Regions from separate parts of the Paraburkholderia sp. BR14320 genome, predicted to be linked through region 1. Evidence: riboswitches for the same ligand, from Rfam matches in the RefSeq annotation. Region 1 holds a riboswitch; each other region holds the start of a gene.
The links. Region 1 has a riboswitch for cobalamin ahead of cobA (uroporphyrinogen-III C-methyltransferase). Riboswitches for the same ligand answer to the same signal wherever they lie in the genome.

Region 1 (7,050 bases):
GCCGATTGCGGCGCGGGCAGCGACGGTCCGGGCGCGCTGCTATTCGGGCGCAACTATCAGCACGCGCTGACACTGCGCTTTTTCGACTATGCGAGCGGCGCCGAGCGCTACAAGGTCAGTGCGGTGTATATGGATCGCGACGCGGACCCGCTGCATGCGTTGCCGCTGCTCGTGAAAACCGCGCTTGCGAAGCTGCCGTACGACGCGCCGGCCGACTGGCGCGTGAAGCTCAGTATCGACAAGGCGAGCGGTGCGCCGAACGTCGATTCTATGGAGCCGCTGCAGCGCTAAATAACGCAGCTTCGAGTCGCCGGAGCCGCGCGTGTCGGTTATTCCTGCGCCGGCTCGCCGCCTGGCCAGCGGTTTTCGAACACGCAATCGCCTAGCGGCAGACGGCTCGCCCAGCGCTGCGTTTCGAGCATCGGCTCGCTGTAGAACGCATCGACGTGGCCGAGGCACAGAATCGCGACCGGCCGCGCGCCTTCCGGCATCGCCAGTAGCTGGTGCACCGCGTCGACATCGAATAGCGACACCCATCCAAGCCCTAGTCCTTCGGCGCGTGCGGCGAGCCACATGTTCTGGATCGCGCACGCGACCGACGCGAGGTCCATCTCCGGCAGCGTGCGACGGCCGAACACGTGTCGCTCGCGCCCATCCATCAACGCGATCACCAGCAGTTCCGCGCAGTCGCGCATGCCTTCGACCTTCAGCTTCATGAATTCGTCGCGGCGCTTGCCGAGAGCGTCGGCGGTGGCGAGCCGTTCGCGCTCGACGATGTCGCGCAAGCCCGTGCGCAGCGCTGCATCGGTGATGCGCACGATGCGCCACGGCTGCATGTAGCCGACGCTCGGCGCGTGATGCGCCGCGTCGAGCAGACGCCGCAGCACCGCCGGATCGACCGGATCGGGCACGAAGTGGCGCATGTCGCGGCGTTCGTAAATCGCGCGATAGACCGCGTCGCGCTCGGAGTCGTCAAAAGGCTTCGCCATGAAAGAGGGCGGCCGTGAAAGCCGGGTTGGAGGGCCAGTAAGCGTGCATATAGGTTGCCACAATCGGACCCACGCGAAACACCGCTTCGCCGGGCGTGTCGCTGTGCGCGCGGGTGGCGAAGCGCTGCGGCTCGAGCGATGTCGCGAGCTTCGAGTAATGGAACGTGTGGCCGGTCAGCGTGCCGTGCAGGCCGTCGATCTGCTGCATGCCGAGCGACGTGAAGCGCGTTTGCATCTTCGCGTGACCGGGCAGCAGGCCGAGCATCGGCGTGCTCTTGCCTTGCGCGTCGGTCAGGGTGTCGAGCAGGTAGAGCATGCCGCCGCATTCGGCGACCACCGGTTTGTCCGCCTCGACGTGCGCGCGGATCGATGCCGCGCTGCGCATGTTGCCAGCGAGCGTCGCCATATGCAGTTCGGGGTAGCCGCCCGGCAGATAGAGCGCATGTGTGTCGGCGGGCAACGCTTCGTCGGCGAGCGGCGAGAAATAGCTGAGCCGCGCGCCGAGCGCTTCGAGCAGCGCGAGGTTGGCGGGATAGATGAACGAGAACGCGGCATCGCGCGCGATCGCGATGTGCTTGCCTTCGAGCAGACGCGGCAGCACTTCGGGCGACGGTGCGCCGAAATCGACCGGCGGCGGCGGTTCGGCGAGCGCGGTCGACGCGAGCGTATCCGCCGCGCGTTCGAGGCGCGCTTCGAGATCGTCGATTTCATCGGCCTGATGCAGGCCGAGGTGGCGGTCGGGCAACGTGATCTCGTCGCTCGCGGCGATGTGGCCGCACCAGCGCAGTTCGGGCGGCAGCGCTTCCTGCAGCATCTGCGCGTGCCGAGCCGAGCCGACGCGATTCGCGAGCACGCCATGAAACGGCAGTTGTGGTCTGAAGCGAGCAAGGCCGAACGCGAGCGCGCCGAAGGTCTGCGCCATCGCCTGCGCCGAAATCACCGCAAGCACTGGCACGCCGAACGTGGCCGCCAGATCGGCGCTGCTCGGCGTGCCGTCGAACAGGCCCATCACGCCTTCGATCAGGATCAGATCGGCTTCTTGCGCCGCTTGCGCGAGCAGGTTGCGGCACGCGCTTTCGCCGACCATCCATAGATCGAGCGACAGCACTGGCGCGCCGCTCGCGCGCGCGAGGATCATCGGATCGAGAAAATCCGGCCCGGTCTTGAACACGCGCACGCGACGTCCGAGCCGCCGGTGATAGCGCGCGAGACCCGCGGTGATCGTGGTCTTGCCTTGTCCCGACGCGGGCGCGCTGATGAACAGCGCGGGGCACGCAGCGGAGGAAGTCCCCTTGGGGGATGCGGACATCGCTCAGAACTCCACGCCGCGCTGCGCCTTCACACCCTGCTCGCGATACGGATGCTTGATCGCGCGCATTTCGGTGACGAGGTCGGCGGCTTCGATCAGCGCATCGGGCGCATGGCGTCCGGTCACGACGACGTGCAGCATCGGCGCGCGCGCTTTGATCACCGCGAGCACTTCGTCGAGCGGCAGGTACTCGTACTTCAGCACGGTGTTCAGCTCGTCGAGGATCACCATCTGGTAGTCGCCGCTTTCGATCATCCGCCGCGCTTCGTTCCAGCCCTTGCGCGCGGTCGCCATATCGGCTTCGCGATTCTGCGTGTTCCACGTATACCCGTCGCCCATCGTGACGAAATCGCATTGCGCGATTGCGCCGAGGAAATCGCGCTCCGACGTATGCAGCGCGCCCTTGATGAACTGCACGACGCCCAGCCGCATGCCGTGGCCGAGCACCCGCACGGCCATGCCGAACGCGGCCGTGCTCTTGCCCTTGCCCGTGCCGGTGTTGACGATCAGCAGGCCTTTTTCGACGGTCGCGCTGGCCTGCTTCTTTTCGTGGCCTTCGCGGCGGCGCTCGGTCATGCGTTGATGCGATTCGGGGTCGGTTTTCATCGAAGGTCCTGGTCTTGAGGGGTGGGATGGAAGGGCGCTACGTCGCCGGCTGCGGTGTCGGTCGCCGCCGCAATTGCAATGGTGATACCAGCGTGCGTGGTCTTGGGTACGACCAGACGTGCGGTTTGCGCGATTGTCGCGGAGACCGAAGCTGCTGCCGCCAGTAGCGCACAGGGTTCGCACACACCGTCGACACCAAGATGCGCGCGCGCGGCCGCCGACGGCGCCGCGACCGGCGCGGCCGCGATCTGCTCGCGGCTGAACAGTTGCAGCGGCAGTTGATGGCGTGAACAGAATTCGAGCAGACCTGCTTCGTTGGCTTTGGTGTCGATCGTCGCGATGGTGCGGATCCGCTCGAAGGCATTCGAACCGAGTGCTGCGCGCACGGCGGCTTCGATGTCGCCGGCATCGCTGTGCAAGCGGCAACCTATGCCGACGCTCAGCGTTTTGAGCGCGTTCGCAGCTTGTTCGTGATCGACTCGGCCGTCGCGGTTCGCCGCTTCACGTGCAAGCGCGAGCGAGGCCACGCCGCCGATCACGACGATCGCCGGCGAGCCGAGCCCTGCGCGCACGACCGCCTCGGCAAACTCGCGCAGCGGCGCGAGCACGTGACGCTGCTCGGGCCGCGTCGCCGACTCGATCGCCGCACAGGGTGTATCGGCGGACATGCCGGCCGCGAGCAACGCGGCGACGATTTCGCCGAGCCGCCGCATGCCCATATAGATCACGATCGTCATGCGGGTCGCGGCGAGCGCGGCCCAGTCCGGTTCGCCGCTGCCGGCGCCGTGGCCGGTGACGAACACGACGCCCTGCGCGTAATCGCGATGCGTGACCGCGATGCCGAGCGTCGCGGGTGCGGCGATGCCGGCCGTAATGCCGTTGATCACGTCGACTTCGATACCCGCCGCCTGCAGCGCCTGCAATTCTTCGCCGCCGCGGCCGAACACGAACGGATCGCCGCCCTTGAGCCGCGCGACGCTGCGTCCCGCGCGCAGATGCCCGAGCATTTGCGCGACGATGTCCGCTTGCGGCGTCGACGGATGGCCGCCGCGCTTGCCGACGTACACGACTTGCGCGTTGGCGCGTGCAAACTGCAGTACGTCGGGATTGACCAGATCGTCGACCAGCACGACATCGGCCTGCGCGAGCGCACGGGTGGCCTTCAGCGTCATCAGTTCGACGTCGCCGGGACCGGCGCCGATCAGCCAGGCGCGCGTCATCGCGGCGTGCATGGCGCATGCCATGCGGAGATGGGAGGAGAGGAGCGGCGTGCGACGGTGCACGCGGCAGTGAATATAGAGGTCATGCAATACAGCGAATCCAGGCGCGGCCACTCATGCGGCTCGCGGCGGATTCTTCAGAGAGAGAACGCCACGAAACGCGCGATGCCACGTTTCTACGCCTTCACATCCGTTCCCCGCGGATTCCGGCGGCCGGCGGCGCAACCTGATGCACGGGTGCATGGGGCGCCGCCTCCGCGTCTGGCCGGTATCCGGGCTGGCGGCCTCACGCGCTTCGCCTTCCCGTCCTTGTTTGCGAATCTGCGGATTCGCGGGGCAGTGGCATCAAAAAACGCATGCGCGGCACGGTGGAATCGAAGCTGGATCGAATCGCGCGCCGCAGGTCGCTTACCGTTGCGGGGACAGCACAGGTTGAACGCGCGACGCGCTGCCTGTTTCCCGTTTAACTGCACATGCGAGTGCATGTGCGGGCACCAAACGCGCGCATACGATAGCACATGGCGCCTTGCCAGATAAGCCTCGGCGACGCTTTCCGGCGGCCTGCGTTCCTTGACTGCGCATGCCCGGGGGCCTACACTCGCACGCACTTTGGGTGCTCGCGTGCGCGTTCGTGCGCATGCGGTTAAACGGGAAACAGGGAGCCATCTGCGCTAGAGCGGCTAACCTGTGCTGTCCCCGCAACGGTAAGCGAAAAGCGGTTCCGGCTTGATAGCCGGGCACCGCGGTGCCGGCTTCGATGTCTTCGCGCAAGGTCGCGTCGACATATCACCACTGGACGAGAAACCACTCGGCCGGGAAGGGGAAGCGGCGCTTTCGCCAGCCCGGATACCGGCCCGAAGAAGCAGAACGACCGCCGCGGGGATGCGGCGGCGCGTTCATGACCTCAGTTCCGCTTTCTGTATTTCCGTTGTCGCGGCAATGCCGTCGTTCGTCCCCGTGTCTGGTGATCGCTGGTACTGTGCGCGTGATTCATTCGCTCCGTTCGCCAGCCGATGCCGACCGATGCGCGGACTTTGCGGCAGACCGATGCAACGCAAAGGGATGGACCTCACGATGCAAACTCAATTGCGCAAGATTCCCGTCACGATCGTCACCGGCTTTCTCGGCAGTGGCAAAACGACGTTGCTGCGGCACATCCTCAAGCATGCGGGCGGCAAGCGCATTGCGGTGATCGTCAACGAGTTCGGCGAACTCGGCATCGACGGCGAAATCCTCAAGGGCTGCGGCATCGGTTGCGATGAAAACGGCGTCGAGACCGAAGGGCAATTGTATGAACTCGCGAACGGCTGTCTGTGCTGCACCGTGCAGAAAGAGTTTTTCCCGGTGATGGAAAAACTCGCGGAGCGGCGCGACGAACTCGATCACGTGTTGATCGAAACCTCGGGGCTCGCATTGCCGAAGCCGCTCGTGCAGGCGTTCAACTGGCCGCAGATCCGCAACGGCTTCACGGTCGACGCGGTGGTGACGGTGGTGGACGGCCCGGCCGCCGCAAGCGGCCAGTTCGCCGAGAACCCCGTCGCCGTCGATGCGCAGCGCAAGGCCGATCCGAATCTCGATCACGAGTCGCCGCTGCACGAGCTGTTCGAAGACCAGTTGTCGGCCGCCGATCTGGTGATTCTGAACAAGACCGATCTGATCGACGACGCGCGGCAGCACGAAGTGGAAGCCGCGATCCGCGCGGAGATTCCGCCGCAGGTAAAGATCGTGCGCGCGCAGCAGGGACAGCTCGACCTGCATACGCTGCTGGGGCTCGAAGCGGCGTCGGAGCAGACGATCCACCTGCGGCACGACCACCACGGTTCCGCCGACGACCCCGATCATCATCACGACGAATTCGATTCGGTCGTCGTGCAGGCATCGGTGCCGTCGCGCGACGCGGCGCTCGCCGCGTTGCAGACGCTGGTCGAAAACCACACGATTTACCGTGTCAAAGGCTTCGCGGCACTGCCGGGCGCGGCGATGCGTCTGGTGATCCAGGGCGTGGGCCGGCGCTTCGACAGCTACTTCGACCTGCGCTGGCAGGCGGGCGAAAACGGCGACGGCGCCCCGAGCCGCTTTGTGCTGATCGGAGAAGACCTCGATCGACCCGCGCTGCAACAGGCTTTCGACGCGGCGCTCGGCGCGACGTCGAACGCGACGGCATAACGGGCGCACCAGCATGCATCTGCTGCGCACGACGCCGGGCGGTTTCGTCGACGATACGCAGGGCGTGATCCGCATCGATCAGCAGCCCGCCGATATCGTCGTGCTCAGTTCCGCCGACACCACGCTGTCGCTGCTCGCGAGCGTGGTGCCGCGTCTTGGCGACGGCTTCCCGAGCGTGCGGCTTGCGAACGTCACGTATCTGCGTCAGCCGGCCTCGGTCGATTTCTATCTGGACGACGTGTTGCAGCATGCGCGCGTGGTCGTCGTCGATCATCTCGGCGGCGAAGCGTATTGGCCGTACGGCATCGAGCAGGTCGTCGCGCTCGCGCAGCGCAAACAGCAAACGCTCGCGATGTTTTCCGGCGATCTGCAGGAAGACCCGAACCTGCTCGCGCGCAGCACTGCGAGCGCCGAGTTGTGTCAGCAGTTGTGGCGCTATTTGCGCGAGGGCGGTCCGCAGAACGCCGAAGCGTTTTTGCGCTGCATCGCGTATCGCGCGATCGGCTGGGGGCGCGAGCCCGAGCCGCCGCGCGCGTTGCCGGCCGCGTCGCTGTATCACCCCGAGCGCGATACGCCTACCGTCGCCGATTGGCAGGCGCGCTGGCGGCAGGACGCACCCGTCGTCGGGATCCTGTTCTACAAGGCGCATCTGCAGGCCGCCAATACCGCGGTGTTCGATGCGCTGATCGATGCGCTCGAAGCGCAAGGGCTCAATCCGCTGCCGCTCGCGATCACGTCGTTGAAGGATGCGATGAGCCGC
Region 2 (7,050 bases), on a different contig from region 1:
CGACAGATAAACCTTCCTCTAATACTGTGTGAGGCTTTCTGATACTTTTTGCCTTGCAGCAGATCCAGAAGAATCCGCCGCCGCATTCCGCATCAAGCGCCCACACTTATCGGCTGTTAGTTTTTAAAGATCGATCCGCCCAACCCGCTGCGCCTGAACCACCACTACCCGGCACCGCTTCGTTTGCGTCGCTGCTTCTGCAGCAGAGAAACGAGATTATGGAGAGCGGTCGACAACACGTCAATACCCTTCTCACAAATTATCTTAAAAAGTTGAAGAGCTCAAAAATTAAGCAGCGCCACGCACAAGATGGAATTAGTTAGGCGTCCAATTGGATTCACTGGGAGCCGCGTCGAGTGGAGTTGCGAAAAGCCGTTAAGCAGCTTTTCCACAGAAAATGTTCGCAAGGCTGTGGATAACCGCTCCACAACCACGCCAAGTACTTGATCCAAAACCATTCTCGCGCATTGCGCGCGAAGCGTGGCCGCTTGCGCGGCCACGCGTCACGGTCCCATTCAGGCCGACTTCATCGTCACCCGCGCATTCGTTCGCATAAAAGCACTGCGCTCGACCATCGCGCCGAACAACAACCCGATCGTCGTCCACATGACCACCTGCATGCCGATCGCTGCGACGCGGAACTTCCACAGCAGCACGGCCGGGAACGTGGCCGGTACTTCATTGATGACCGGCATCGACAGTTGTACGGCCGCGATGATCACGACGAATACGAGTCCCGCGACGATCGAGCCGTTCCATGCACCCAGCTTCGCCGCCGCGCGGCGCCGCACCTTCAGCGAAAACACCATCGTCGTGAGCGAAATCGCGATCATCAGAAAGAACAGGCCCGTGCGCGTGCCGATCGTGTCCGGATCACCGACCGACGGCGGATTGGCCGGATACTTGATATTCGGCACGACCACGAGGGCAATGAACGCGCCAAGCGCGAGCCACGCGGACAGCGCGCGCACGCTCGAGGTACCCGTGCGTCCATATGAATAAGCAAACACCAGCGAGAACAGACCGCCGAATGCCGCACCATACGTGACCACGCCAGTCAGCAGGCCGAGGCCAGCCTGCGTCTCACGGCTCACGATTTCGGGCTCGGGCGCCTCGCCGCGCGCGGTGGCCGCTTTTTCTTCGAGCGAAATGGCCTGCTCGACCTGTGGTTCGCCGACGATTCGCGCGAAGGCGAACGTGAGCAAGCCCGCGACGATGCCCGCGAGCATCCCGCGCACCAACAATTTACCTACCATGTCGAACTCCGTTAGTGGCAGGGAAAGCCAAGCAGATGGCGGCCGTCGTGCACGAACTCATGCACGTACATGCCGGGCACGAGCGATGTCGCGCCCTGTTCCGCACCAACGAAGTAAAGCGCGAGCAACAGCAGCAAGCCGCCGAACACGACCCACGGCAGCAGTTCGCGCAAAGGAATGGGAGTGGGCTGGGCCGCCGGTTGCGCGGCGCGATCGAAAACAGCGTCGGTCATGATGGACATCTCCTGGGGTAACGCGCCCCGATAGTCGATTGCGGAAGAATGATGCGAAGCTCAGGTCTGGCTTTCGGCTCTTGTGGATTGCAAGGCCGATTACAGTGGCGCGACCGCGCCGGGCTCTCACCGGCTTCCGTGCTTCGCAGTGTCGGTATTCTACGCGCTAAACTGCGGCTTCCGCGACGACGAAGGCTACCTCGCAACGCGCAACGCGCAACGCCCGCAGCGAGCCGATGAAGCCATGCAGGCAAGTGCGAATGAGGCGCCAACGCAAAGAATGGATACGCGACTGTTACTGGTGAGCCATGCGGCAACGGCCGCACAGCGCGCGGGCCGCTTCCCCGCCGACGATCCGCTCGACGCGCGCGGCCGCGCCGAAGCCGAAGCGGCGCGCGCCCGTCTCGCGCTTCCCGCCGACGCCGCCGTGTTCACCAGTCCCGCCGCAAGCGCGCGCCAAACGTCCGCCGCGCTCGGTCTGAGCGCCACGCCTGCCGACGCATTGGCGGATATCGACTACGGCAAATGGCGCGGCCAGCGCCTCGCGGATATTGCCGACGAAGCCCCCCGCGAACTCGCGGCCTGGACACGCGAGCCCGACGCTGCGCCGCCCGGCGGTGAATCGTTCGATCGACTGGTGCGGCGGGTCGGAGAGTGGCTCGACGCGCAACAGGCAGACGCACACTCATGCAACGCGGTCAACGAAGCAGGCTTCGCGGCCTCTGCGCACGGTCGGACCATCATCGCGATCACTCACGCAACGCTTCTGCGAGCGGCAATCGTGCATGCCCTCGGCGCGTCGCCAACCGTGTTCTGTCACATCGAGATCGCGCCGCTGTCGGTCGTCGAATTACGCCACTCGCGACGCGGCTGGTCATGGTGGCCGGCCGCCACCGCCTGAACGGAACCGCCGCTTACCTGCCCGACACCACGAGCCGCAACCGGTTCGACCCCTCGGGCGTCAGCGTGATTTCGGTGCGTCGATTCTTCGCGCCGAGATAAAAGTGCTGACGTCCCGGCGAATTCTGATCGTGGGTTGCATCGGGCAGGCACGACGCGATGTCGGCCGCGACCGCTTCCAATGCATCCGCGTTCGAGCCCGTCGCCTGATGCGGCGTCCACGTGCACTGGAAACTACGATGCGCGGCCGAACATTGCGCGTCGTCGCCATAGGGTTGCGCGACGCCTTTGCCGTCGTCGGGCGTCAGCGAGGTGAAGCCGTCGGGCGCCGCGGCGACGATCCGTTTTAGCGCGCCGCAAGGTCTGGGGCTATCGTCGGCGGATGCGCCGGCCGGCAGCAGCGCAACGAGCGATGCCGCGGTAAGCGCGATAGCGGAGGGTCGATAGGCTTTCATGTTGTGCGTGAAGCTTCCAGAGTGCTGCTGAAAAAAGCTCGCAGCGAGCCACCTTCAACAGCACGCTTCATGCCCATTCGCGCGAGCCCCCGGCACGCAGGCCGCGCAGGACGGCACACAAATTGCGTGGCGCCATACCGGCCGCAACATCACGCCGCTTCCGATCAAAGCCACTGCCGACGTCATTGCAACCATCATGTCGACCACCACCGCCGCCCCCACCCCCGCCCGCTTATCGTCGGGCATCGCAGGAATCGACGACATCCTCGGCGGTGGTCTCACGCCGAACCGCATGTACCTCGTAGAGGGTGAGCCAGGCACGGGTAAAACCACCCTGGCGTTGCAATTCTTACTCAAGGGCCTCGACGAAGGGCAGACCGGTCTTTACGTCACGCTGTCCGAAACCCGTGCCGAACTGCTCGCGATCGGCGCGAGCCACGGCTGGGATCTGAACCGCTTCAAGATACTCGAACAGCTGCCCGAAGAAGGGCTCGAACCACAATACGAACAGAGCGTGCTGCACCCGGCCGAAGTCGAACTCGGCGAAAGCGTGCGCAACGTGATCGAACACGTCGACGAACTGAAACCCGCGCGCGTCGTGCTCGACAGCCTGTCCGAACTGCGGCTGCTGGCGGAGAACCCGTTGCGCTACCGCCGGCAGATTCTCGCGCTCAAGCACCATTTCTCGACACGCGCATGCACGGTGCTGCTGCTCGACGACACGTCGGCCAGCGCCTCCGGCATTCAGCTTCACAGCATCGTGCACGGCGTGATCAGCCTTGACAACATTTCCCACGATTACGGCGGCAACCGCCGCCGTCTGCGCATCGCGAAGATGCGCGGCATCAAGTTCCGCGAGGGCTATCACGACTTCACGCTGAACACCGGCGGTCTGCGCGTCTATCCGCGCCTGGTCGCCGCCGAGCATCACCGCGAATTCGGCACGAGCCCGATGAGCACCGGCACGCCCGGCCTCGACGCGCTGCTCGGCGGCGGCCTCGTTCCCGGCACCAATTCGCTGATCATCGGCCCGTCGGGGGTCGGCAAAACCACCACCGTCGTGTCGTGCCTGCTTGCCGCGCTCGAACGCGGCGAGCGCTGCGCGTACTACGTGTTCGACGAAACGCTCAGCACCCTGGTCACGCGCTGCGCGTCGCTCGGCATGGACCTCGCACCGCATGTCGACAGCGGTCTGCTGACTTTGCGCCAGATCGATCCCGCGGAAATCTCGCCGGGCGAGCTGTCGAGCGACGTGCGCAACGCGGTCGAAAACGAAGGTGTGTGCTATGTCGCGGTCGACAGCCTGAACGCCTATCTGCAGGCGATACCCGGCGAGCGCTTCCTGCTGCTGCACATGCATGAGCTACTCGGCTATCTGAATCAGCAGGGCGTGGTCACGATGCTCGTGCTCGGGCAGCACGGCATCATCGGCGAGGTGCAGACCGAGGTCGACATCAGTTATCTGAGCGACGTGGTCGTGCTGTTCCGCTACTTCGAGCATCACGGCGAAGTGCTGACCGCGGTAACCGCCGTCAAGAGCCGCGCGAACGATCATGAACGCACGATCCGCCAGTTCCGCCTCGGCACCGCAGGCGTCGAGATCGGCGAAGCGCTGCGTGATTTCGAGGGCGTGTTGTCGGGCCTGCCCTCGTATCGCGGCGGCACCGCGATGCTCGGCGCGGCGAACAATCTGATCGACACATCGGGACAGTAAGCGATGGAGCAGCGTGTCCTCATCCTCGCACCGTTCGGCCGCGACGCCGAAGTGATCGCCGCTGTGTTGCACAACGACGCACGCGCGTGCGTGACCTGCGACGACGCCGACGCGCTCACCAGCGAGCTCGACGCCGGAGCCGGCACCGCGCTGCTCACCGAGGAAGCGCTCGCGAACGGCCACGGCTCGGGCCTCTTTGCTTGGCTCGAACGGCAGCCCGCATGGTCCGACTTCCCGTTCATCCTGCTCGCCGCGCGCAGCATCGGCCATCGCTCCACGCGCGGGCTCGAAGTGCTCGAACGGCTCGGCAACGTCGTCGTGCTCGAGCGTCCGCTCAATTCGGAAACCTTGCGGCGCGCGGTCGCGTCGTCGTTGCGGGCCCGCGGGCGGCAATATGAATCGCGACGGCTGCTTGCCGAGCGCATCGAGGCACAGGACGCGCTGGAGCAGCTGAACGATTCGCTGGAAAGCCGCATCGCCGCGCGCACGCACGAACTCGCGTCGGCCAACGACCGGCTGATGGCCGAGATCCACGAACGCGCGAAGGTGCAGGCCGTGCTCGTGCAATCGCAGAAGATGGAGGCGCTCGGCCAGCTGACCGGCGGCATCGCGCACGACTTCAACAATCTGCTCAACGTGATCATGGTGAACGCGGAACTGATCGCGCGCGTGATCGGCGACGAACGCCTGCGCGGCATGGCCGCCACCGTCAAGCGCGCGACCGAGCGCGGCGCGAAACTGACCGGCCAGCTGCTGACCTTCTCCCGCAACAGCAACCCGAATCTGAAAGCGATCGACGTGGTCGCGCTGCTGCAAGGCATGCGCGACATCATCGCGGTGTCGCTCGGATCGAGCATCCGCTACGGCAACGACTTCGAGCGCAATGAAATGTGGACCCGCGCCGACGCGAATCAGCTCGAGCTCGCGGTGCTCAATCTCGCGATCAACGCGCGCGACGCGATGCCCGATGGCGGCCGCCTCGACATTCGCGTGACCCTGCGCGATGCGCCCGACCAGACGCTGAAGCAAGGCCGCTACGTCGTGATCGAAGTCACTGATACCGGAGAAGGCATTCCGCCCGACGTCGTGTCGCGCGTGTTCGATCCGTTCTTCACGACCAAGCCTGTCGGCAAGGGCACGGGGCTCGGCCTAAGCCAGGTGTATGGCATCGCGAGGCAGGCGGGCGGCACCGCGCGCATCTTCAGCGAAGAAGGCATCGGCACCACGGTGCAGATCTGGCTGCCGATGCGCGAGCGGGTGGTCGCGCACAACGAAGCGGAGTCCGACGCGGAAGCGAACGCGGCCGGCGACAAGCACGTGCTCGTGGTCGAGGACGACAACGAGGTGCGCGCGATGCTCGTTGAATCATTGCGCATGCTCGGCTATACGGTGACCGAGGCCGCCGACGGCCAGGCCGGCCTTGACCGCCTCGTCGACGATCATCCCGATCTGCTGATGGTCGACTTCGCGATGCCGGGCATGAACGGCATCGACGTGATCGCCGCGGCGCGCAAGCTTCGTGCCGATCTGCCGGTGATCCTCGCGACCGGTTATGCGGACGTCAACATCTCCGATCTCGCAGTCAAGCATTGCACGATCCTGCGCAAGCCGTTCCAGCTCGACGACCTGGCGCGCACGGTGCGGATCGGGCTGGTTGCGTGATTCGCGCCGCAGACTCCTCCGGTTCGGCCACGATTTCCAAAATCAATAGTTTGCTAACGAATATTTTGGAAATACAATACCGGCCATGTCGAATCTCGATGCCTTGCGCCGCACCGTCAGCAGCACGCTGGTCGTCGCCGCCAGAAAGTGGCGGCGCACGAGTCACGGTGTGCTCGCGGCCTTCAACGTCTCCGAAGCGTGCGCGACACCGCTTCTGACCGCAAGCCGGCTCGGCTCGGCGGTGCGTCAGGTCACGCTCGCCGATCACATCGGCATCGAGGGGCCATCGCTCGTGCGGCTGCTCGACCAGCTGTGCGCGGCCGGCCTGATGCGCCGTGACGAAGACCCCGAAGACCGCCGCGCGAAGACCGTCGTCCTGACCGACGAAGGCCGCGCCGTCACCGCGAAGATGGAAGAGGAGCTGGTCACGCTGCGCGCGCAGGCGCTCAAAGGTGTATCGCGCGACGATCTCGAAGCCGCGCTGCGCGTGCTCGACGCATTCACGACCGATGCCGCCGCACGCTCCGAACCGGGCGGCGGCGAGCCTGAGCCCGCCAAAGGCGAGCCGCTTGCCGGCAAGGTCAAACGGACGAGCGGCAAAAGCGCGGCCAAAACGGCCGGCAAATCCCGCGGCACCGTGAAGGCGCGCAAGTCCACCAGGCGCGGGGCGCGAGCCAGCGCGCCGCACAACGCCGATTCCGCGTAACGGCTCATGGTCTATCCCACTCTCCGCGACTGGCTGTTCTCAATCAAGACGTTCGCCGCGGCCATGCTCGCGCTCTACATCGGCCTCGCGTTCGAACTGCCGCGTCCGTACTGGGCGATGGCCA
Region 3 (7,050 bases), on a different contig from region 1:
GACGCGCTGACGCTCGCCGCCCGATAGCGACAGCACATCGCGCGCCGCAAAGTCCGCAAGGCCGAGCGATTCGAGCGCCGCCTGCGCGGCCGCACGATCTTCATCGCGCTCCCAGCCCCAGCCGCCCAGATGCGGGAAGCGGTTCAGCAGCACGATGTCGAGCACGCTGGCATTGAACGCATCGGCCGCGCTTTGCGGCATCAGCGCGCGGCGCCGCGCGAGCGGCAGCGGCTGCCAGTCGGCCACGCGCACGCCATCGAGTTCGACATGGCCCGCCGTCGGATGCAACAGGCCTGCCAGAGTCGACAGCAAGGTGGTCTTGCCCGCGCCGTTCGGCCCGGCGATACACCAGATTTCTCCCGCATGGAAGGTGTGCGTGAACGCATCGAGCAAGGTGCGCGCGCCGGCGCGCAGCGTCAGGCGTTGCGTGCTCAGCATCGAAGAGGTGGGTCTGGGTTCGGCTTGCATCATCGGCGGCGTTTGAGCAGCATCCACAAAAACACCGGCACGCCGACCAGCGAAGTGATCACGCCGACCGGCAACTGCGCGGGTGCGATCACGGTACGCGCGATCAGATCCGCGCCCATCACCGCGACACCGCCGCCGAGCGCGGCCGCGGGCAGCAGCATGCGCTGGTCGTTGCCGAACGCGAGCCGCAGCATGTGCGGCACGACGAGACCGACGAAGCCGATCGTGCCGGCGGTCGTCACCGCCGCGGCCGCCGCCAGCGAAGCGACCAGGTACACGCGCAAACGCAGCGGCATCACCGCAACGCCCAACGCTTGCGCGGCCGCGTCGCCGCGCAGCAGCAGGTTCAAACGCGGCGCGGCCGGCACGATCGCCAGCAACACGAGCGCGAGCGCGATCAGCGCGGTCCACGGCAGCGCGCCGCCGTTGAGGTCGCCGGTCAGCCAGAACAGCATGCCGCGCAGACGGCTATCGGGCGCGAGATTGAGCAGCAGCGTGATCATCGCGCCCCACCCGGCCGCGATCACCGCCCCGGTCAGCAGCAAACGCGGCGACGTATCCTGCGGCTCGCCGCGCCACAGTTCGCGACGCGCGAGTCCGAGCACCAGCAGGATCGACACGAACGCACCGGCGAACGCGCTCGCATCGACGATCCACCAGGCGCCGCCCGCGATCATCGCGACCAGCGCGAAGCTGGCAGCGCCGCCCGACACGCCGAGCACGTACGGCTCGGCCAGCGGATTGCGCAGCAGCACCTGCAGCAGCGCGCCGGCGAGCGCCAGCAACGCGCCGCACGCGAAGCCCGCGAGCGCGCGCGGCAATCGCAACGTGCGCACGATTTCGCCGGTGAGAGCGTCGCTGCCCGTGGCGCCGAACGTGTGCGTTGGCACGAGCGCCGCAAGCACGCGCGACGGCGCGAGAGGCACGCTGCCGAGCACGAGCGACGCGCCGAGCAGCGCGACGGCGGCGAGCGCGAGTCCGAGCCAGATCGCGGCCGCGCGTTTCGCATTCATCGGGCGCGGCGTTGCCATCGCGGCGGACAGCGAACCGGACGCGCGACTCATCCGCGTGCGCTCACGCATGCGGGCAGCCCGGCGCGCGCGTCACTGCTGCTGCCAGCCGAGCGTGACATACGCACCGCGTCGCGGCGAGTTATACGAGTAGGCCGTTTCATAGTCCTTGTTGAACAGATTGTCGATTTGCGCGCTGACGTACCACGCCTTCGTGATGTTGTAGCGCGCCGATAGATTCACGATGCCATAACCGCCGAGGTTGCCGGTGCTGTCTGGACGCGGACCACTGACGATCCACTCGCCGCCGACCCGCCATCCACCGATGCTGCGATTCACCGCGAACGACCCGAAGCGTCGCGCGCGCCGCACGAGGTCGGTACCGCTGTCGAGATCGACCGGATTCTGCAGCGTCAACGTCGCGCGTACGTCGGTCTTGCCGACATGACCGCTCCACGATCCTTCGAGTCCCTGCACCTTCGCATGGCCGACGTTCTCCGCGAGATAAATGCCGGGGATCGTCTGTACGTAGTTGATCAGATTCGTATAGCGCGTCTGGAATGCGTTCAGACGCATCACGCCGAGCGCATCGGTCGCGTACTGCAAACCGGCTTCGACCGAGTGACTGCGCTCGGGCTGGATCGACGGGTTGCCGCTGATCGGATAGTACAGATCGTCGAAGCTCGGCGCGCGGAAAGCATCCGAATAGCTTGCGGTTACCTTCCAGTGCGACGTGATGTCGAAACCGTAGCCGAGATAGTAACTGTTCGCTCCGCCGAAATCGGAGTACTGATCGCGGCGTACGTTGGCCTGAATCTGGTTGCGGCCGAAGCGCGCGCTGTAGCCGGCGAAGACCGAATCGACGTGACGGTCGGGCGCGGCGAACGTGTCGGAGTCGAGAGTCTGGTCGAGATGCTCGTAGCCGAGCTGCAGCTTCTGGTTCGCGGCGAGCGCGAAATCGTTCTGCCACGTGTACTGGCGATTGTCGGTATCGAAGCGGTCGTCGTAGATGCCATTGGTGTTCGAGACGCTGCGGTCGTCGCCCTCGGCGAGCGTGAAGTGGGTGGTCCACCAGTCGGTCAGCTTGCCGTTCGCGAACACGGACGCCTGGCGAAACTTGCTATAGAGGTTGTTCAGATCGGTCGGCACGCCGTACGCATTGTCGTAGCTGTTGTTGTTGTTCGACTGGAAGTAGCTGACGCCCGCGTCCCACTTGTCGTTGAACTTGTGGCGCAGCGACGCGCTGATGCTCTCGTTCAGATTGCCGTTCGCGTTCGGATTTGCGGCCGGCGCCTCGAGCGGATTGAGCGACGAAAAGCCGTCGCCCTTCGTGCGCGCGAGCGAAATGTTGAAGGTCGTGCGGCCGTCCTGATCGAGCGCGCCGTTCACGCCGGCCGTTTGCGTCTGCGTGTGATAGCTGCCGTAGCCGACAGAAAAATTGAAGCGCGGCGGATGATCGCCGCCGTCTTTCGTGAACACCTGCACGACACCGCCGATCGCGCCCGAACCGTACAACGCCGACACGTTGCCATTCACGACTTCGACGTGATCGACCTGGTCGAGCGGGATCTGTGCGAGCTGAGCGGAGCCGAGACTCACAGAATCGACGCGCACGCCGTCGATCAGCAGCAGCGATTGTGTCGACGACGCGCCGCGCAGAAAGAGGCTCGTGGTCGAACCGGGGCCACCCGTGCGCGAGATTTGCGCGCCGGGCGCGAGTCGCAGCAAGCCGGGCAGATCGGTCGCGGTCGTGTCGGCGATGTCCTGCTGATCGAACTGCGTGGTCTGCGGGATCGCATCGCGCAACGCTTGCGCGCCGCGCTGCGCGGTCACGACGATCGGCGACAGCACGTTGCCCGACGCATCGGCGGAAGCGGGATATGACGAATCGGCAACGTTTGCGGCGTTCGCGGTGCTTGCATCCGCATTGGACGATGAAGACACAGGCTCGGCGCTTTGCGCATGCACGACGAGCGGCATGCTCGCGAACGCGAGCAGCGTCGCGCGGGCGATGGGGGACAACATGGGATGACATTCCTGTGGATAGCGTGCGCGGCCTGCTTCCCCGCGGGCCGACGCGTCACGAGGCGTCCCCTTGTTTAACGTTTTCGCGGGGGACGTCCCTCTTTTCTGGCCGGTATCCGGGCTACGACACATCGATCCCGCCTTCCCACGCGTGACGCGCAGTGGCACACTCGCAGATTGAACTTCCAACCTTGCGACCAGGACCGACCTGCATGAGCACATCACATGCGGTCGTTTACCGTTGCGGGGGCAGCGCAGGTTCGCGCATCCGGTTTGGCACCGCGCGCGCCCTGCTTCCCGTTTAACTGCGCGCGCCGAAAAGCGCGCGCGGGCACCAGAGTGCGGGAAGTGTAGGAGCGGCTTCGCGGGGCGTCAAGAAACGCCAACCGGAGCGCAATCCGTTCTGTCGAATGCAGGGTTATTGTCCGATGGATTGCCGGTCTTTTATCTTATGGTCGACGACACGACTCGCAACGAACCTGCACGAAGCGATGCTGTTACGTCTCGAAACGAGACAATTGTCGGAACCTGTAATATTCCGCGCTAAAATGCGATGTCTTTAGAGGACGCAGCACATGCTCACCGAACTCGAATCACTCTCCCAGAACATCGGCAAGCTGATTGCGATCAGCCAGCGCCACAATGAAGCGCGGATCGCGCTCGAAGAGCAGCTCGCGCAAACGCGTGCGGAAGTACAAGCCACGCACGCAGAACTTGCGCAATTGCGTGCCGAGCGCGACGCACTGCAAGCTGAACGCGACGCGCTGTCCGCCAAGATCGACGACGCTCAGGTGCGCCTGAATGCGATTCTCGAAAAATTGCCGCGCGCACGCGCGAGCAGCGAACCGGATAACCAGCTCGATCTGCTCGAGTCCGCCCAGCCCGAACACGAGGAAGCGGCAAGCGACGTGAGCCGACACGGAGAAAGCGCATGACCACCAAGCAGATCGAAGTATCGATTCTCGAAGTACCCTACCGTCTCGCCTGTTCGCCTGAAACGGAAGGCGCGCTGCTCGAGGCGGTCGCGCGCGTCGACGCCGAGATGAAGAAAATCCGCAGCGGCAGCAACGTGCGCGGCACCGATCGCATCGCGGTCATGGCGGCGCTGTCGCTGGCATCGGAACTGCTTAAGCTGCAAAGCAGCGTGCGACACGGAGAAGCATTTCCTGCTGAAGAAATCCGGCGTACAATGCAGCAAATGAACGAACAACTAGGTACTGTGATTGAGCAGTACAGCATGCAGTAAGCAGTAGTTGACTCAATAGCAGGCCGGTTTCGAACCGGTCACTTGTTCAACGGTTTGTGTTGTAGCTTCATCTGTTTAGCTTCCCTGCCTGGTTCGCCAAGGTCATATATTCCTTGAACCAATGCCATGTGCACGGTTGCGGAAATTTGTAGCACGGGTGTGCGCGTCACTCTGTCTGATGTACCCGAAGTGTTGCTAACTGCGACCAATTCTGAACCCTCGGTTCAGGATGCCGGCCTAGCGGCTAAGGCGGGGACCTTATCTGGAACGGCATCGGACTTCGGTTCGATGCCGTTTTTCTTTGGTCGTCGTTTTTTCGTTTGAGTGCCTGTTTCAGGGGCTTTTCCGCACGCGCCTGTTGTTGGCGCCTCGTTCAATCTCACACGCTCACGCCGATTCATGCGCTACTGGCTGATGAAGTCCGAACCGGACGAAGCAAGCATCGACGACCTCGCCAACGCACCGCATCGCACCTTGCCGTGGACCGGCGTGCGCAACTATCAGGCGCGCAACTTCATGCGAGACGTGATGCAGGTCGGCGACGGCGTGCTCTTCTACCATTCGAGCTGTCCGGAGCCCGGCATCGCGGGCATCGCGGAAGTCTCGTCGACCGCGTATCCGGATCCGACGCAGTTCGATAAAAAGAGTCCGTACTACGACGCGAAATCGTCGCCGGAAACGCCGCGCTGGATGCTCGTCGACGTCGTGTTCAAGAAGAAAATCCCGCTGATTCCGCTGGCCGCGCTGCGCGAACATGCCGAATTGCAGGACATGCGCGTGCTCGCCAAAGGCAACCGTCTGTCGATCACACCGGTGACCGACGCCGAATGGCGCTTCATCACTAAACAGCTGGTTTAAGGGCAAATGCGCGACGCGGCACGTGTCGTGATCGCGTCCAGGCCATCATTCCCGATGCGGCGGCGAAACACTATTTGGGGAACCAAGCGTCAATAAAACGCGCCTAATCGGTCGACGAAAGCGCGAGCTCGAATCAACCGTTCGACGGCACCCCGATCCATTCGCTAGCGCTTCCGTCAAACCGCGCGCCGCCATCGCGTCATCACTCGGCGCACGCGTCGAACGTGCACAACCTGTTCAAACAAGGATTCCAGCCATGACGACAAAAACCGCGCGGGCCCTCGCACTCGCGCTCGCCTTTGGCGCGCCTGTGGCGCTCGCGCTGAACCCTGCGCCCGCTCGCGCGCAGACCATGATGCCGCAGCCTTCGGGCGTGCTGTCGCTGAATGCGCAGGCGAGCGCGGAAGTCCCGCAGGACGAAGTCGAAATCACGCTGTTTTACGAGCAGGAAGCGAGCGAGCCGTCCGCGTTGACGTCGACGCTGAACCAGCGCGCCGACGCGGCATTGCAGAAGGCGCGCGGCGTGGCCGGCGTGACTGCACGCTCGGGTGCGTTCTCGATCTTCCCGTCGACGGACCGCGACGGACGTATCTCGGCGTGGCGCGGCCGCACCGAAGTCGTGCTCGAATCGCGCGACTTCGCCGCGGCCTCGAAGCTCGCCGGACAGATGGCATCGATCATGCAGGTGGGCAACGTGCGTTTCTCGCTGTCGCCGGAAGCGCAACGCGCGGCCGAACAGCGGCTCAGCGGCGAGGCAATCAAATCGTTTCGCGAGCAGGCCGCGGCGTCCTCGCAGGCGTTCGGCTTTAGCGGCTATTCGATCCGCGAGGTCAACGTGAATCACAGCGGCGCGATGCCGCGTCCGATGATGATGATGATGAGCGCACGCGCGATGGGCGCCGACGCGAAGAGCGCGCCGATGCCGCTCGAAGGCGGTACGTCGACGGTGACGGTCAACGTGTCGGGGTCGGTGCAGATGAAGTGACGCGCACGCGCGAACGTCAGCGCCTCAGTCAGCGCCCCAAAGAGAAACGCCACGGCATCCATCGATGCCGTGGCGTTTTTTCATGCAGCGTTCGCTACGCTAGCCGGGCGCAGCTCAGTTCGCGCCAACCGCCTGCGCCGGCTCGCGGCGCCCCCGGCGATACGCCCACACCATCAGGCCGATGCCCGCGAGGATCATCGGCAGCGACAGCCATTGACCCATTGACAGACCCATTGCGAGCAGGCCGAGGAAATCGTCCGGCTCGCGCGCGAATTCGACTGTGAAGCGCGCGAGGCCATAGCCGATCAGGAACATCGCGGAAATCGCGCCGAGCGGCTTGGGCTTGCGCGAGAAAAAGATCAACACGAAAAACAGCGCCACGCCTTCGAGCGCGATCTCGTACAGCTCCGACGGATGCCGCGGCAGCATGTGATATTGCGCAAACACTTCGTTCAGAT

Region 2: another riboswitch for cobalamin. It lies ahead of AB3X89_RS15505 (CbtB-domain containing protein); the one in region 1 lies ahead of cobA (uroporphyrinogen-III C-methyltransferase).
Region 3: another riboswitch for cobalamin. It lies ahead of AB3X89_RS30940 (TonB-dependent receptor); the one in region 1 lies ahead of cobA (uroporphyrinogen-III C-methyltransferase).

What each region holds. Positions count from the first base shown of each region.
Region 1 covers NZ_JBFPKG010000052.1:38,936-45,985, forward strand. Annotated here, with positions in the region: gene AB3X89_RS32195 (DUF4136 domain-containing protein) at 1-291, shown strand, start outside; gene bluB (5,6-dimethylbenzimidazole synthase) at 330-989, opposite strand; gene AB3X89_RS32205 (cobyrinate a,c-diamide synthase) at 973-2,298, opposite strand; gene cobO (cob(I)yrinic acid a,c-diamide adenosyltransferase) at 2,302-2,904, opposite strand; gene AB3X89_RS32215 (cobalamin biosynthesis protein) at 2,901-3,347, opposite strand; partial or broken gene cobA (uroporphyrinogen-III C-methyltransferase) at 3,399-4,124, opposite strand; cobalamin riboswitch at 4,370-4,638, opposite strand; cobalamin riboswitch at 4,719-4,997, shown strand; gene cobW (cobalamin biosynthesis protein CobW) at 5,199-6,290, shown strand; gene cobN (cobaltochelatase subunit CobN) at 6,304-7,050, shown strand, end outside.
Region 2 covers NZ_JBFPKG010000014.1:83-7,132, forward strand. Annotated here, with positions in the region: gene AB3X89_RS15500 (CbtA family protein) at 516-1,256, opposite strand; gene AB3X89_RS15505 (CbtB-domain containing protein) at 1,268-1,489, opposite strand; cobalamin riboswitch at 1,530-1,685, opposite strand; gene AB3X89_RS15510 (histidine phosphatase family protein) at 1,770-2,390, shown strand; gene AB3X89_RS15515 (hypothetical protein) at 2,404-2,844, opposite strand; gene AB3X89_RS15520 (ATPase domain-containing protein) at 3,041-4,558, shown strand; gene AB3X89_RS15525 (ATP-binding protein) at 4,562-6,220, shown strand; gene AB3X89_RS15530 (MarR family winged helix-turn-helix transcriptional regulator) at 6,306-6,926, shown strand; gene AB3X89_RS15535 (FUSC family protein) at 6,933-7,050, shown strand, end outside.
Region 3 covers NZ_JBFPKG010000047.1:33,498-40,547, reverse strand. Annotated here, with positions in the region: gene AB3X89_RS30950 (ABC transporter ATP-binding protein) at 1-471, opposite strand, end outside; gene AB3X89_RS30945 (FecCD family ABC transporter permease) at 468-1,532, opposite strand; gene AB3X89_RS30940 (TonB-dependent receptor) at 1,572-3,503, opposite strand; cobalamin riboswitch at 3,593-3,857, opposite strand; gene AB3X89_RS30935 (ATPase) at 4,079-4,438, shown strand; gene AB3X89_RS30930 (cell division protein ZapA) at 4,435-4,749, shown strand; RNA gene ssrS (6S RNA) at 4,828-5,009, shown strand; gene AB3X89_RS30920 (EVE domain-containing protein) at 5,149-5,607, shown strand; gene AB3X89_RS30915 (SIMPL domain-containing protein) at 5,864-6,592, shown strand; gene lgt (prolipoprotein diacylglyceryl transferase) at 6,707-7,050, opposite strand, start outside.